3 regions of the Bacillus sp. AK128 genome follow, and region 1 is predicted to be linked to each of the others. Evidence: riboswitches for the same ligand, from Rfam matches in the RefSeq annotation. Region 1 holds a riboswitch; each other region holds the start of a gene.
The links. A riboswitch is a leader RNA that binds a small molecule or an ion and turns the genes downstream of it on or off. The one in region 1 is predicted to bind S-adenosylmethionine.

Region 1 (5,166 bases):
CTTCCCTTTAATAGAAATTTCTCCAGATTTCATTTTTGAGTGTCCAAATAATACCTTACAAAGCTCTGTTTTCCCTGCACCAACTAATCCAGCAATACCCACAATTTCACCAGATCTCACCTCAAGGCTAATTGCTTCAAGCTTATCCGTATCACTTACATTTTTAACAGAGAAAGCACTCTCACCTATAATCGTTTCATATGAAGGAAATTGTTCTTCTAAGGATTTCCCAAGCATCTGTTCAACCACTTTGTGCTGAGTCGTATCTGCTATTAATTCCTTTGATACATTTCTACCATTTCTCATGACTGTGATCACATCACAAACATTGAATATTTCTGGCAAACGATGTGAGATAAAGATAATCCCTACCCCTTTTTCTTTTAGCTCGGAAATAATTCGAAATAGCTCTTTTGTTTCAGAATAACTCAAGGGCGCTGTTGGTTCATCCAAAATTAAAAACTTACAATCTGTAGAAATAGCTCTAGCAATCAATACCATCTGCTTCTCTGCTAAAGTAAGCTCACTCACTAGTCGCTTGGAAGAAATATGAACGTTCATACTTTCAAGAATTTGAGTAGCCTTTTGATGGAGCCTTTTCCAATTAACAAAAACCTTCTTACCCATGGAGTGAACCGTTTCATTTAGTAATATATTTTCACCTACTGTCAGGTTGGGAATCAGAGCCGTATCTACTTCCTGGTAAACAATTTGAATCCCAGCTTGCTGTGATTCTTTTGGTGATTTAATTTGAATATTCTCTCCATCTAGTAATATCTCACCAGTGTAGTGTGTATATGCTCCGGAAAGAACCTTCATTAATGTAGATTTCCCCGCTCCATTAGCTCCAATTAAAGCCTGAACACTCCTTGTATCTGCAGTAAAAATAACCTGATCCAGCGCTTTAACGCCAGGAAACTCAATTGAAATATCCCTCATTTGTAAGGTTGTGTGTACCATCTCTTTCCTCCCTTCCTGTTCAAAGGAAACACTCTCTAAGAAAAAATTAGAGAGTGTTTTATTATTTGCCCATTAATTATTTACTATAATGTTCCTTTAACACCTTCATCCAATCCTCTTCAAAGGCCGTGGATTGTCCCCATCCTTCTACTACTTCTGCAAGGTTCACCATATTAACTGGCTCAGATGACTGTAATAATTGTTCTTGTGAAATTAACGAAGCTTCTAAGTTATATGTTTGTGGAGTTTCTTCTCCTGCAATCTTCTTAGCTAGTAATCTTACATTTACAGCTCCAATTAATTTTGGATCAACAGCTGCTGTATACTGCCAAGGATTACCTTCCGTTTGTATTTCTTGAAGGTCCGCATTTGAAACGTCTATTCCATAAATCTTGATTTCTTCTCTTCCCGCTTCCTTTAGTGCACGAGCAGCTCCAATTGCGAATGCATCCCATGTTGCGAAGATTGCATCGATCTCACCTTTTGGATACTTAGTAAGCATTGCAGCTACAGCATTTTGTGTTTGTACTGAAGTATCAGCAGCTGCTACACCAAAGCGCTCTAACTCCTTCAACCCAGCGTTTTGCTCAAGTGTTGCTGTATACACATTATTACGTCTAACCATTGGAGGAAAACCATCTACCCATAGATACACAATGTTTGCATCCCCGTTAAAATCCTTAACCAGCTGATCAAGCGCTAATTTTGCTAATGCTTCATCATCTTGTGAAGTTAATGTGACGCCTTCAACATTAGCTATATCACCGTGTGAGTCAAAGGTCACTACTTCGATTCCGGCTTCACGAAGCTTCTCTGCTTGTTCCACAGTCGCTTCATCATCACCATGAGATAGAATAATACCATCATAATCTTCTTCTAGGGTTTGGGCGATTGCATCATGGAATTTTGCTGTGTCCCCATTTGCCGTAAACACATCTACTTCAAACCCAAGTGCCTCCCCTTCCTCTTTTGCTCCTGCTAAAAACTGTGCAGTATGATCATCTCCACCAATCTTACGGATTACTTTAATCTTTGCTCCTTGCCCCTCTGCAAAACGATCAGGAACGTTCTCAAAACTTACCTTTTCATTTGTATTAGCTGACTCTCCAGAATTTCCTCCAGTTCCACAGCCAGTTAAAAGAAGTGTTGCGGATAATGCGGTCACAAGTAGACCTTTTACTGATTTTCTCATTCTATGAACCTCCTATTATTTTTCCGATAATCTGATGATGAGTATAGGGTGTCTCATATCTTTTAAAATATAAAAAGCCTCTCCATAAAGAGAGGCTTCTACATGTATAATAGAATTTACCTCTCTTATCTGTCAGAATACGTGAAGTATTCTGCAGGATTTAGCACCAATTCATATAGAACGGTTGCCGGGCGTCATAGGGCCAGTCCCTCTGCCACTCTTGATAAGAGAACATTTTAATTTTAAGTTTATATATCGGTTTGAAAAGCTAAGTTAAACTTTACTCTCTAACTCTATGAAAGTCAACAGATTATTCTGTGGTTTTATTTTACAATTTTTCTATAGTACCGCTGAATACAAAAACCACCTTTTATTTTATCATAGAACCCTATTATCGTTTTTATAGGTATGGGGATTCATATTTCCTAAATAGAAATTATTTCCCGAAAAATTATTTGTTTATAAGCTCCAATCATGTTCTTCTCTCATACACTAATTTCATATTAATTCTTATTAATGATATACTATAGGAAATGATACTTGAAAGGGGTTACGTTATGACTCAAGAAATGATTTTATGTACAAATGATGATCACCAAAGGATTATGTTAAACATTCAGGGTCTTTATCAATTTCAAGGGTATCAAGTAGTGGAAGCTTTCACTGTTCAAAAAGACGAATGTTATTATCTTTTCTTTTATAAAAATAAGTTCCTTACTGGAAAAAAGACCATCAAGCTTAAACGAACATCCACTCTTGCAAATGTTTTAACTAAAGGAATCTACCTCTCTAGCCCACATCCAATTATTCAATCTTTAGTAAGCTCTCACTCTCATTATTCATTACCTAAAATAAATAAAACCTGGAAGTCCATTAAGAAGGAATACGACCCTATTGAAGCTGCGCATATTTTAACTATTTTTGACTCTTATTTAAAAAAGGAAACCGTTATTTCATCATTAAAGGAAATATGTCTACAATTCCGTAGAGATGGAAAATTCCTCATGGCGTTCCGATTACTTCAACTAATTTTACAAAAATACCCTAAAAATGAGTGGGCTCAGTCACTCATCTCTCATCTCGATTATCAAAAGTATACCTTTCGTTACCAATCAGAACTAGTAACATTACTTCAATTTGATTCGTTATATGTAGAAAATCAGCTTTATCTAAAGTTGGATGAAGTAAAATCATTCAACCTCCTCCAAGCACAGCTACGTAAATATTCCCGTCATCTAGAAAGTCTCACCCTATACAACCATCGTCTAACCCACTATACAGAAAACTTTGAAGAACAACTGTCGGATTTACTAAAATACTCACTCGAACGGCCAAACATAGACCTTTCTTCATATCTTTTTTCCATTTACAACCAAACCAAACGCACCGAAAACAAAGAAAAACTTCAACATTTTTTACTATCTCAACTTATAAACCACAATCAATATGAAGATGCCTTCCAACTATTAACGGATTATAAAAATCCATTTTCGGAAACACAATTGGAATTCCTTATCACAATTGTTGAAAATCTAGACTCTACCTACATTTTACCTTTTGACCAATTCTCCTCTCAAAACCTTGTTGATGCTAACACTAAACAATTAGATCTCTTGCTACAAGCCTTACTGCCTAGATTATTTAAGCAGCATGATATAAACTTTGTTTATCAGTGGCTTCAACCATTATTCCATATCCCATTGCACATGATTAGCAAAATTAAGAAGATGTATAGTATTAAAGAGGACCCTGAACAGCAGCATGTAATGGGTGAATTGTATTATGAAATCCACCAAATTCCTCAGGCGATTGAGTGTTTCCTTTGGGACGTGGAGTTAAACCCAACAAATCCTCATTCTATAAGCTGGCTCACCAAACTGTATCACGAGTTAGGTATGTTCGATGAATCAAAGTCTTATCAGTATTTATATAAACAAATTCAAAAAAGCTCATAAATTCTAATCTGTATTTATTCTATTAAAATTAAAAAAGATTCTAGTTAGCCTAGAATCTTTTTTAAAGAAATTGATAGCGTTTGGATTGATAAAATAGTTATCTTAGTGCCTAATCAGTAAGTCCAATGATCATTACTCCTACGAGAGGATTCTCCAGTTTTTATACTAGTACCACCATCTTACCTCTTCAACTAGTACCGTCATCTTATCATAACTTATTATGTTAATCCTAAATGTTCACGGAAGGTATGACCTTCATATTTTTCTCTGAAAATACCTCTTTTTTGCATTTCAGGAACAATTAGTTCAACAAAGTCTTCTAAACTACCTGGTAATGTAGGAGGCATAAGATTAAATCCGTCAGCCACCCCTGCTTCAAACCAGACTTCCATCTGATCGACAATTTCATCCGGAGTACCTATCAGCGTGTGATGACCACCACCTGCATTAAGATATCCTAATAGTTCTCTTACCGTAGGTTGTTTATCACTAATAATTTCTAGTATCGTTTCGTAACGTCCAACTGGACCAGAAAATTCTTCTACTGGGGGTAATGGAGGTACTTCTTTATCAATTTCCCAGTTAGAACAGTCTTGTCGAATAAAGTAACTCAACTGCTTTAGAGCTGTTTCAAGAGGTAATTGCTCATCTAATGCAGCTTTTTTGGCTAAAGCTTCCTCATGAGTATGACCTACATAGGTTACTAAGCCTGGAAATACTTTAATATGTCTATTGCTGTTTTCGCTTTGTTTAACTTGTTCATCTAATTTTTGACGAAATTTTTTTGCTTGTTTTAAGTTCCACGACACTGAATAGACTGCATCAGCATATTTTGCGGCTAATGCAATGCCTTGTTTAGATGCCCCTGCTTGCATGGAGACTGGTTTACCTTGCGGACTTTTTGGCGTAGTGGATGGGCCACATACTTTAAAATAGGTACCTTCGTGATTAAAAGACTTAATGTTTAAAGGATTTATCAATTTTCTTTCTTCTCGATCATGTAGAAACTCCTTACTGTCCCATGAAAGAAATAACTTACTCATTAAAGCAGCGAATTCA
Region 2 (5,166 bases), 940 kb from region 1:
CATTTAATTCAGTCATACATTCTTGAACTAGTGTTACGGCTTGGCTCATTGCCGCTCCACCACCAAATGCTGCTGCCACTCCAATTGATTCTAGAATTTCCTGCTCTGTTGCCCCTTGATCTAAGCAACCCTTTGTATGATAAATAATGCAATACTCATCCTGTGAATATAAGCTAATACCTAGGGCGATTAATTGCTTTTGTTTTTGATCGAGAGCTCCTTCTGTAAAACAAGCTTCTGTAAAAGCATTATAGTGATGCGCTAGGTCGGGCATCTTCTGGGTAAAAGTACCAAGGCCAAGCTTATAATCATGCAATGCAGCTTCTGTAGAATTACGTGGTTGGAATTCCATGTTCTTCACTCCTATCAAATGTCATCCTCGTTAGTATGATTCAATTTAAAAGGAGTATGCAATTTTAAAAATGAAAAGACGACTTAGGTTTAACCCAAGTCGTCTTACCTAAATTATTCACTTACAGGAACAACTGCGCCTTTGTATTCTTCATTAATGAAGTTTTGAATAGCTTCAGAACGAAGTACTTCTACTAAAGCTTGAATTTCTTCACGATCTTCGTCACCAGAACGAACAGCGATAATGTTTACATATGGAGATTCTGGTCCTTCGATTGCGATAGAATCTTCAAGTGGATTTAATCCAGCGTCAATTGCATAGTTTGTGTTAATTAGAACCGCGTCACCTTCGTCATTGTTATAAACTTGTGGAAGAAGACCAGCTTCAACATCAGCTTGGAATTCAATGTTCTTTGGGTTTTCTACAATATCATCTACAGTAGCAGCTGTTGTATCAATACCTTCTTTTAACGTAATTAATCCTTTGTCTTGAAGCATAGTTAAAATACGTCCGTGGTCAGCTACTGCATTACTCATGATAATCGTAGCACCTTCAGGTAAATCTTCTAAGCTTTTGTGCTTTTTAGAGTAAACTCCAATTGGCTCAATGTGGATTCCACCAGCATTTACAAAATCGTAGTTATCATTTTCAGACATTTGAAGCTCTAAGTAAGGAATGTGTTGGAAGTAGTTCGCATCAATCTCTTCATCAGCAAGTGCCTTGTTTGGTAATACATAGTCCTGGAATGGAATGATTTCTAACTCGATACCTTGTTCAGCAAGAATTGGCTTTGCTTGTTCTAAAATAACAGCGTGAGGAACGTTTGAAGCCCCAACTACCAATTCCTTTACTTCTGTATTCTCAGTAGCTTCTGTGTTTTCTTCAGTTGCATCTGCACCTTGTGTTGTTTCTTCTTCTTGACCACCTGTACCACAAGCAGCGAGTGTTAGTACTAAAGCAAATAGAATAAACCCTAAAATCTTTTTCATGTTATAATCTTCTCCTTTTTGTATGTTTTATCGTTTATCAAGCATTGAAGTTACTCGATCTCCAATGAATTGAATAATGAATACAATCACTAAAATAATGACCGTGGACATGAACGTGACATCACCTTGGGAACGTTGGAAGCCCTCTAAAAATGCTAAATTCCCAAGTCCGCCTGCGCCTACGACACCTGCCATGGCTGTGTACCCTACTAATGCAATGGCCGTTACGGTAATTCCAGAAACTAGAGCTGGCATAGACTCTGGTAATAAAACCTTCCAAATAATCGTCCATGTTGTTGCACCCATTGCTCTTGAAGCTTCAATCACACCCTTATTAATTTCGCGAAGGGCAATTTCTACCATTCTTCCATAGAAAGGGGCTGCCCCAATAATGAGTGCAGGTAATGCTGCATTGGAACCAAGCATTGTGCCCACAATAAATTTCGCAAATGGAATTAATAATATAATTAGAATGATAAAGGGTATTGATCTAAAAATATTTACGAATGCTGCGACGATTGAATTGACAGCTGCATTCTCCCATAGATTTCCCTTAGCAGTTAGGAATAATAACAATCCAAGTATAATTCCCAATATAAATGTTGCGAGCACAGATATAGCCGTCATATAAAGGGTTTCTAGTGTTGCTTCTAGCATTCGATCCCAGTTAACATTTGGAAATAGCTGTTCAATCATTCGAAATCACCTCCACATCAACGGCTTGATCTCGAATATATTGAATGACCTTCTCAATCTCTTCATCCGTGCCATCAACATGAACAAATAATGTACCGTATGAACCGGTTTGAAGATGAGCAATTTTACCTTGAAGGATATTAACTGTAATCGAAAAATTCCTAATGACGTTGGTGATTAAAGGTTGTTCGGTTTCTTCTCCAACAAACGTTAATTGAATCACTTTTCCATTTGGATATTTTTCGAGTAGATGCTCAGCAGTTTCATGCGTTTCCTCAGGTTCTGTTAACTGACCAACAAATCGTCTTGTTATTTCCTCTTGAGGATTTTTGAACACCGAGAGCACATCACCTTGTTCAACAACCTGACCATTTTCCATAACAGCAACACGGTGACAAATTTTCCTGATCACATGCATTTCATGAGTAATCAGAATAATCGTCAAACCAAGTCGCTCATTGATATCCACAAGCAAATCAAGAATGGAATCGGTTGTTTGTGGATCAAGGGCAGATGTTGCTTCATCACACAAAAGTACCTTTGGATTATTAGCTAAAGCTCGAGCAATACCTACTCGTTGTTTTTGCCCACCACTTAGCTCTGAAGGATAGGCATCCTCTCTGCCTTTTAGTCCTACTAGCTCAATTAATTCCTCTACACGTTTTCGTTGCTCACTTTTTCGAACACCCGAAATTTCAAGAGGAAAGGCTATATTATCTCGGACCGTTCGGGACCAAAGTAAATTAAAATGCTGAAAGATCATACCCGTTTCCTGGCGAGCTTTCCTTAATTCTCGTCCTTGAATCTTTGCCATATCTCGCCCAGCGACTATAACAGATCCTTCTGTTGGCTTTTCCAACTGATTAAACATTCGGATAAGTGTACTTTTACCTGCGCCACTATAGCCAATCACCCCAAAGATTTCCCCTTGATTAATGTCAAGATTAATCCCATTTACTGCAGTGACCGGTCCACTCTTCGATGAAAAAACCTTTTTAACATCCTTTAACGTAATCATGCTACTCACCTCTTTCATATCTGAGTTGTCCTACCCATTTACTCTGAATTCATTCAATAGATATAGTGTTAGCTTTGATCAGATGAATTTAATTTATAAGTATTGATGGCCAATAAAAAAACCTTCCTGCAGATAAGCAGAAAGGAACAGATCAAGTTTCCTTTCTCTCATCTCCCAAAGCAAATACTTAAGCTTTGCAGGAATTGGCACCATTTCAACAGTTAAGTTGACGGTTGCCGGGTTTCATAGGGCCTAGTCCCTCCACCACTCTGGATAAGAGTTGTATAAATTTTTATTCATTCACTAACCATCTATTGTCGAAGCCTGTCAGACTCTCTTAGAATTTTTGATTATGAAAGAGATTTTAGCATGATAAAAATTATGCGTCAATCATTTTGTTCACAGATAAATCATACACTTACATTTAGTTTTTCAATTTCCTGCGACTTCAGTATTCGACGGAGAATTTTCCCGCTAATTGGCGTTTTAGGGAGTTCCTCTATTACTTCTATTTCTCTTGGCATCGCATGAGCAGCAAGTTTAAATCGAACAAATGTCTGAATATCTTTCAATAGCTCAGCTGATTCTTCATACCCATCTGTTAACACGATAAATGCCTTTACAATTTCACCACGGAGTTGATCTGGTTTTCCAATAACGGCTGCTTCTACAACGGCAGGATGCTCAATTAACTTGCTCTCCACTTCAAATGGTCCAATTCTTTCTCCAGAAGAATTGATCATATCATCATTTCTACCTTGGAAAAATACATAGCCATCCTCATCCATTCGAGCTAGGTCACCTGAAACATACCAATCGTTTATAAAGTATGAATGGTACTTTTCTTCATTCTTCCAAATCTCCTTCATCATGGAAGGCCAGCCCTTCTTAATGGCAAGAAGTCCAAACTCTCCTCGCTTCACCTCATTACCTTCTAAATCAATAATACCTGCCGTAATCCCTGGTAGAGGTCTTCCCATAGATCCAGGCTTAATCACAGCAGTTGGTAAGTTTACAATCAGCTGAGCACCTGTCTCTGTCATCCACCAAGTATCGTGAATTCTTACCCCAAACGCTTCTTGTCCCCATGTAATGACCTCTGGATTTAGAGGCTCTCCTACGCTTAGAACGTGTCTTAATGAAGAAAGATTATAATCCTTAATTCGATCGGTATCATTCATTAATAAACGAAATGCTGTAGGAGCACTGTACCAAACTGTGACACCAGTATCCTCAATTGCTTGGAACCACTCTTCCGCTTTAAAACGCCCACCATGAACCACAATGGTTGTACGATTTAACCATGGAGCAAAGATCCCATAAGAGCTCCCTGTTACCCAGCCGGGATGGGCCGTACACCAGTACACATCATCTTCCTGTAGATCTAACACCCATTTCCCCGTTTGATACTGCTGAATCATGACCCGATGAGCATGTAAAACACCTTTAGGTTTTCCTGTTGAGCCCGACGTGTAGTGAATAATCATGCCATCATTTAGACCTAGCCATTCCACTGCCTCTCCTTCAAAAGAGGAATTAGCCAGCAATCTTGGGATGGATTTTGCAATCGGATGGTCCAAATCATCTGTTATATAAATGGAACGTAACTCCGGAAGCTTTTCAACTGGAACTCGTTCAAGTAACTCAGCATTTGTTAAAAGAACAGATGCCTCACAGTCATACATCCTGTCATAAACCGCATCTTCCATGAACGCTTCAAACAATGGTCCTACAATCGCTCCTACCTTTATGACAGCTAGGACAGCAATATAGCCCTCTGGATTTTTCGGTAAGAATGTGAAAACGCGGTCTCCTTTTTTTACTCCCTGCGCCTTGAGCAAGTGGGCCCATTCATCGGTTCTTCTCTTCAAGTCTGAGAAAGTTAAACTTTCCTTCGTTGTTCCATCAATATAAACTAGAGCTTCTTTCTCTCCATACCCATCTTCAACGTGTCGGTCAATACATTCATAGGCCATATTGACTCGATTTGTCTTATACCAACTAAAATGAGGATGGACAGAATCCCACTTAAACTGCTCATAGATTTCTTCATAATTAGGTAAATTATGGGTTCCTTTTCGTGGTTGTAAAACTTGATTAATTTCGCTCAT
Region 3 (5,166 bases), 1.8 Mb from region 1:
AATTTAAATCATTCATTGATACAACAGGTGGATTATGGTTTAATGGCAAACTTGCTAATAAGGTGGTAAGTGCAATGACATCTGCAGCTAACCCACATGGCGGTCAAGAAGCAACTATTCTTTCCATTTACACATCTATGTACCACTGGGGTGCTATTATTGCCGCACCAGGTTATACAGACCCATCACTCTTTGCTGCTGGTGGAAACCCTTATGGAACATCAGTTACCATTAACCAAGAAGGTAAGATGGTTGAAAATGTTGAAGATGCGGTTAAACACCAAGCAAAACGTACCGTGCAAGTGGCATCAGCAGTTAAAACTGGAATGCAATAAACAAAAATCAGGAGAGCTCTCTCCTGATTTTTTTATTTACGATCTATTTTTCAATTGATATCCTTCTTTTCCCCAGCATATAAACAATTGCATCGTCTGCAGGTGGATTGTGTAAACCTGCACGAACATCTCGAAAATATCGTTGTAATGGATTCTTTTCTGACAAGCTTCTAGCTCCCACAATCCTCATTGCTAAATCAACTATAGAATTAGCGCTATTGGTAGCAATATGTTTAACAGCAGCCAGTTCATGAGCTAATGACGCCCTACCCTCGGGATCATTAACCCATTTTAGCGCAACCGAATAAATCAGTTCTCTTGCCTTAAATAACTCCAACTCCATTTCGCCAACCTTTCGTTGGACCTCAGGCACTTCAGCAATAGGACCAGGTAATGTATTGGGTTGATACTCTCTTGCAAATGAAACAGCATAATCTCTTGCCGCTGTTGCAATACCTAAGTATACGGTAGGAATCTGCAGATACCAACCTTTTGGCAGGTTGGTACCACCCTCCTGACTTATAAGTGAATCTTCCTCAATTCGAACATTACTTAAAATTAAATCATCACTTTTTGTACCCTTCATGGAAATACTATCCCAAGTTTCTTCGATTGAGACACCTTCTAACCGGTGATCAATTAGAAACATTCCACGCTGTCCGGTTTGCTCGATTTGAGCAGTTACAATGGAATAATCAAGTGCAATTGCCATTGAAGTAAAAGCTTTCTCCCCGTTAATAACCCACTGATTACCGTCTTTAGTTGCAGTAGTAGTAGGCAGTCCTCCCCTAGAAGGACTTCCTGTCGCCCTTTCAGTAGCCGCAACATTGAATAATGCCTTAGACTGTACGATTAGTCGACAAAGCTTTTCAAACATTAATTCATTCCAAGAATGACTTTCTGCATTTTCTAGAATGCAACCTAAATGCCAACCAATTGATAAGGCAGTTGCTCCATCACCTTGGGCTAATATTTCTTGAATTTGAAGGAATTGATATAGATTTAAACCAGTACCTCCATATTTTTGAGGTACTGTGAGCGCCAAAAAGTTTTCTTTTTTTAAATCCTCAAGATTAGCAAGAAGGCAGTCCCCCTCATCCATTTGACCAGCTCTGTTATCAAAAATAGCTGCAAGTTTTCTTGCTTGTTGGAGTATATCCTCAAAATTTGTATCGGTATTTCCTCTGTTTTCCAACTATTCTCCCCCTAGCACTTCTTTATTTATAGTAATAAAATAAAAAAACCCCTTTCGATATATAGAAAGAGGTTTGTGTACATATTAAACTATACTCTTTCTTATCTGCCAGACCAAAAGTCTGTTGGATTTGGCACCGTTTTATTAAATATTAATAAATGGTTGCCGTGGGTTCTTAGGACCAAGTTCCTCCCCCACTCTTGATAAGTAAAATATTTTGCTATTTAATTTTATATATTAAATTTATCGTATATGAAAATATCTGTCAATTCAAAAAGCTTATTGTTTATCTAATGCAAGCTTGATCATAAGATTTGTCATTCCATCAACAATCTCTGCTTGACCTTCAAGCACTTGATAAAATGTTTGCAGGTACTTTTCTGTAATCTCCATATACTCCCTATCTTGTTTATGTTCACAAATATCCCTGAACAACTCTAATTGTCCTTCTAGGATAATCATTTCTTCATATGTTAAATAGAATTGAATGCCTTCTTCTGTGGATTCATTCTCATTAAATCCATTAAAGACAAGCATCTTTTCTGTAAGATCTTGGAGAACATGATATTCCTTTTGAAGGAGCTTTAGTTCCCGCTTGTTTTTTTCATGTTGGATTGCATAACCCAATGAATGGGTTAAATAAGAAAGCATATGAATCCAGAATGTAATCTCCGTCTTTATTATCAGTAGTTGAATGGCCTGTTCTTCTAACATAGACCTTGTATTTTCTTTTTTTGACTTAGCTTGTATGAAGTCAATAATCATGATTAGTCCCCTCCTGCCGTTATCATACTAGCATGTTTTCAGAAAAAACGGCAGTTGACTTTAATGGTAAGGTGTCAATTATTTTCCAAGTGTATGTTGTTTTCGAAAGACCCATGCCACTAAAGGCGGAACTAAAAATAGAATAAAGAAGATACGAAATAGCTGGAAACCAGTTACAATTGATAAATCTGCTCCAATCGCTTTTGCAGTTAGTCCCATTTCGGCTATGCCACCTGGAGCGGTACTTAAAAAGGCTGTGCCAAGTGAGATTGGATACACCCACTGTAATAAGCCTGCAATTAACACGGTAGAAAGGAGTAAGATTAAACAGGATATAATAGCTCCTGTACCAAACCGTTTCCAGTTTTTCAACTTATTAGGATCAACCATTTTTCCAATATGAATTCCTAGGAAGATTTGAGCAGCAATAAGTAATAACTCTGGAATTGGAAATGGAGTTAAACCAAAAACGACTAAAACAGCACAACCAATAATAGGACCTACTAAGTAAGGTGTAGGAAGTCTCCCTTTCACGGCAAGGAGCGATGATAGTCCTGTTACAGCTATAAAGAGTGTTATTTCCATTACAGTACTCGTTTTTATTGAAGATTCCACAGTGTTTAGAGTGGTAAGTGGTCCACTAAACCAATCAATTCGAACAATGGCTGGTACTAGGTAGATTACTGAAAGAAGACGTATTAACTGAAAAAGAGTAACACTTGTGACATCCACATCATCAATTTCTTCGCCTAATAACACCATTTGTGAAAATCCTCCAGGCATCATTCCGATAAAAGCAGTCTTAAAGTTGATTCCAATAAATCTTGAAATAAATATAGAGACTAAGAGAGAAAAACCAATCAATAAGATGGTTGTTGTCAGCATTGCAGGTAACATTTTTAACATTTGTAAAAGCGTATCATATGTAAATGCAATCCCAAGCATGTAACCAATGACTACTAAAGCACCATTTCTAGTTACTGGTAGACTTTTTATCTCCCGCTTAAGCAAGAGCTTCCAAATAACTACAGCCAGCAGGGAACCGAGCATCCAGGCTAAAGGTAGCTGTAGAAAAGTAAACAGTAGACCACCAATACATGCAATTAAAAGTGTTTCAAAAAATGGGAGTAATTTTTTCACTGGATCACGGCTTTCTAGAAAATAGATGACTATCATTCTTTTATTTTATCACTAAAAAAAGACTGCAACAATGAGCTGCAGCCTTTCATTTACTTACATAAGGTTTGGCGGAAGTGGATGCGGTAAAGTATCATGAACATAAAGTGGCGCAGGGGTTAAACTAGCCTTTGGTCCAAAAGGAACTGGTTGTGATACATAATTAAACACGCCACGACCATCAGGAGCTGGTCCTTGGGCAAATCTACCTTTACTGCTTGCTTCTCCGCGTGATAGATTGTAAAAGTCATAGGATACAGCTTGCTTTTCAAGCTCACGCGGGAAGGTTGTTGGGACAACAATATCACCTTCACGTGCTTCAAGCTCAGCAATCGCTGCCTTCCATATATTTTGGTGCGCAGTATCACGAGCAATTAGGAAAGAAAGCATATCCTTTACACCAGGATCCTCAGCTATCTCATATAATCTTACAGCTTGAAGACGCCCTTGAGATTCAGATGTCAAGTTTGCTCTAAAATCAGCTAAAAGATTTCCACTTGCACCAATATATGCAGCAGTCCATCTATTCCCAACACTATCAACTGGCATTGCACCTAATCCAGAGACAATAGCATGTTGTGGGTTCATTCCGCCCATAATTGCAGCCACTGCTGGATTATTATTATAAGCAGCTTGTTGATCCTCTAACGGAGCCCCATCTAAAAGACGTGCAATCATCGTTGCAAGCATTTCAACATGCGCCATTTCCTCTGCACCAATATCTAATAATAGATCACGATATTTTGCATCAGCACGACCGTTGAAACCTTGAAATAAGTATTGCATCATAACAGAAATTTCACCATACTGTCCCCCGAGAATTTCTTGAAGCTTCTTTGCATATATCGGATCTGGACATGATGGTTTTGCATCATATTGAAGTTCTTTAATGTGATAAAACATAGGTAATTATTCCTCCTTTATTAACATCCCTAACAATGTATAGGGATGTAGGAGAAATGGTGCTTGTATAGGCAAATTCTTTATAAAAGATTTACATTATTTATTTTCTTCTACGGTTACTTCATCAGTATGGATACAATCAAATTCACCAATTTCCTCTTGTATTTGCTCTAGAGTGGGAAGATCATCGTAGCTCTCTAACAACTCATGATTTACTAAACTAACTAAATGGTAGGGATACTCTTCATCAGAAAAAGGTGAATAAATCATTGTATATACTCCTCCACCTTTAGTAAAAAAAAACTGAAGATGGCTAGTTAGTCTCTCTACTTTTTTATTTCTAATTAGAACCAACTCTATCACCTCTACTTTTTCTCTACTAAACTGTATTCTTCTAGCAGAAAAAATAGAACTGATATAGTTAATTCTTATCTAATGAAGCAATACATCCTTTAAGATAGGTATTTCAACCACTACCTCATCACCATATCCCAATTCTAACGATTCGATCAAATCTCGATCTGTTACGATTTCGATGATTGATTGGCTCTTGTCTTTAAGAGGTGACTTATTTTCACTTGCCTCTAAATAGAACACCTTAATTCCATTCACAAAACAAGTATTTGAATGGTTAACTTGCCTCACTCTATCGCATCTTAAATATGGAGGAAACCCGTCTGAAGCAGGTTCCATTAGTTGAATCTGTATAGTAACAGGAAAGAGCTTTATACCTGTCTTAGAAGAGTAGTCGCTCTCTAGTTCCTTCATCCACTGTGATCGTTCGTTAACACC

Region 2: linked by a shared signal. The riboswitch ahead of M1D60_RS03265 (methionine ABC transporter ATP-binding protein) and the one ahead of M1D60_RS22500 (sugar ABC transporter substrate-binding protein) in region 1 are both predicted to bind S-adenosylmethionine.
Region 3: linked by a shared signal. The riboswitch ahead of M1D60_RS13205 (acyl-CoA dehydrogenase family protein) and the one ahead of M1D60_RS22500 (sugar ABC transporter substrate-binding protein) in region 1 are both predicted to bind S-adenosylmethionine.

The regions. Positions count from the first base shown of each region.
Region 1 covers NZ_CP096379.1:4,500,706-4,505,871, forward strand. Annotated here, with positions in the region: gene M1D60_RS22495 (sugar ABC transporter ATP-binding protein) at 1-960, opposite strand, end outside; gene M1D60_RS22500 (sugar ABC transporter substrate-binding protein) at 1,037-2,152, opposite strand; SAM riboswitch class I at 2,275-2,382, opposite strand; gene M1D60_RS22505 (hypothetical protein) at 2,710-4,107, shown strand; gene M1D60_RS22510 (LLM class flavin-dependent oxidoreductase) at 4,326-5,166, opposite strand, start outside.
Region 2 covers NZ_CP096379.1:729,056-734,221, reverse strand. Annotated here, with positions in the region: gene M1D60_RS03280 (carboxymuconolactone decarboxylase family protein) at 1-352, opposite strand, end outside; gene M1D60_RS03275 (MetQ/NlpA family ABC transporter substrate-binding protein) at 466-1,341, opposite strand; gene M1D60_RS03270 (methionine ABC transporter permease) at 1,369-2,037, opposite strand; gene M1D60_RS03265 (methionine ABC transporter ATP-binding protein) at 2,030-3,055, opposite strand; SAM riboswitch class I at 3,220-3,335, opposite strand; gene acsA (acetate--CoA ligase) at 3,466-5,166, opposite strand.
Region 3 covers NZ_CP096379.1:2,658,817-2,663,982, forward strand. Annotated here, with positions in the region: gene wrbA (NAD(P)H:quinone oxidoreductase) at 1-335, shown strand, start outside; gene M1D60_RS13205 (acyl-CoA dehydrogenase family protein) at 379-1,530, opposite strand; SAM riboswitch class I at 1,629-1,740, opposite strand; gene M1D60_RS13210 (hypothetical protein) at 1,810-2,295, opposite strand; gene M1D60_RS13215 (AbrB family transcriptional regulator) at 2,374-3,435, opposite strand; gene M1D60_RS13220 (manganese catalase family protein) at 3,529-4,374, opposite strand; gene M1D60_RS13225 (hypothetical protein) at 4,471-4,644, opposite strand; gene M1D60_RS13230 (hypothetical protein) at 4,807-5,166, opposite strand, start outside.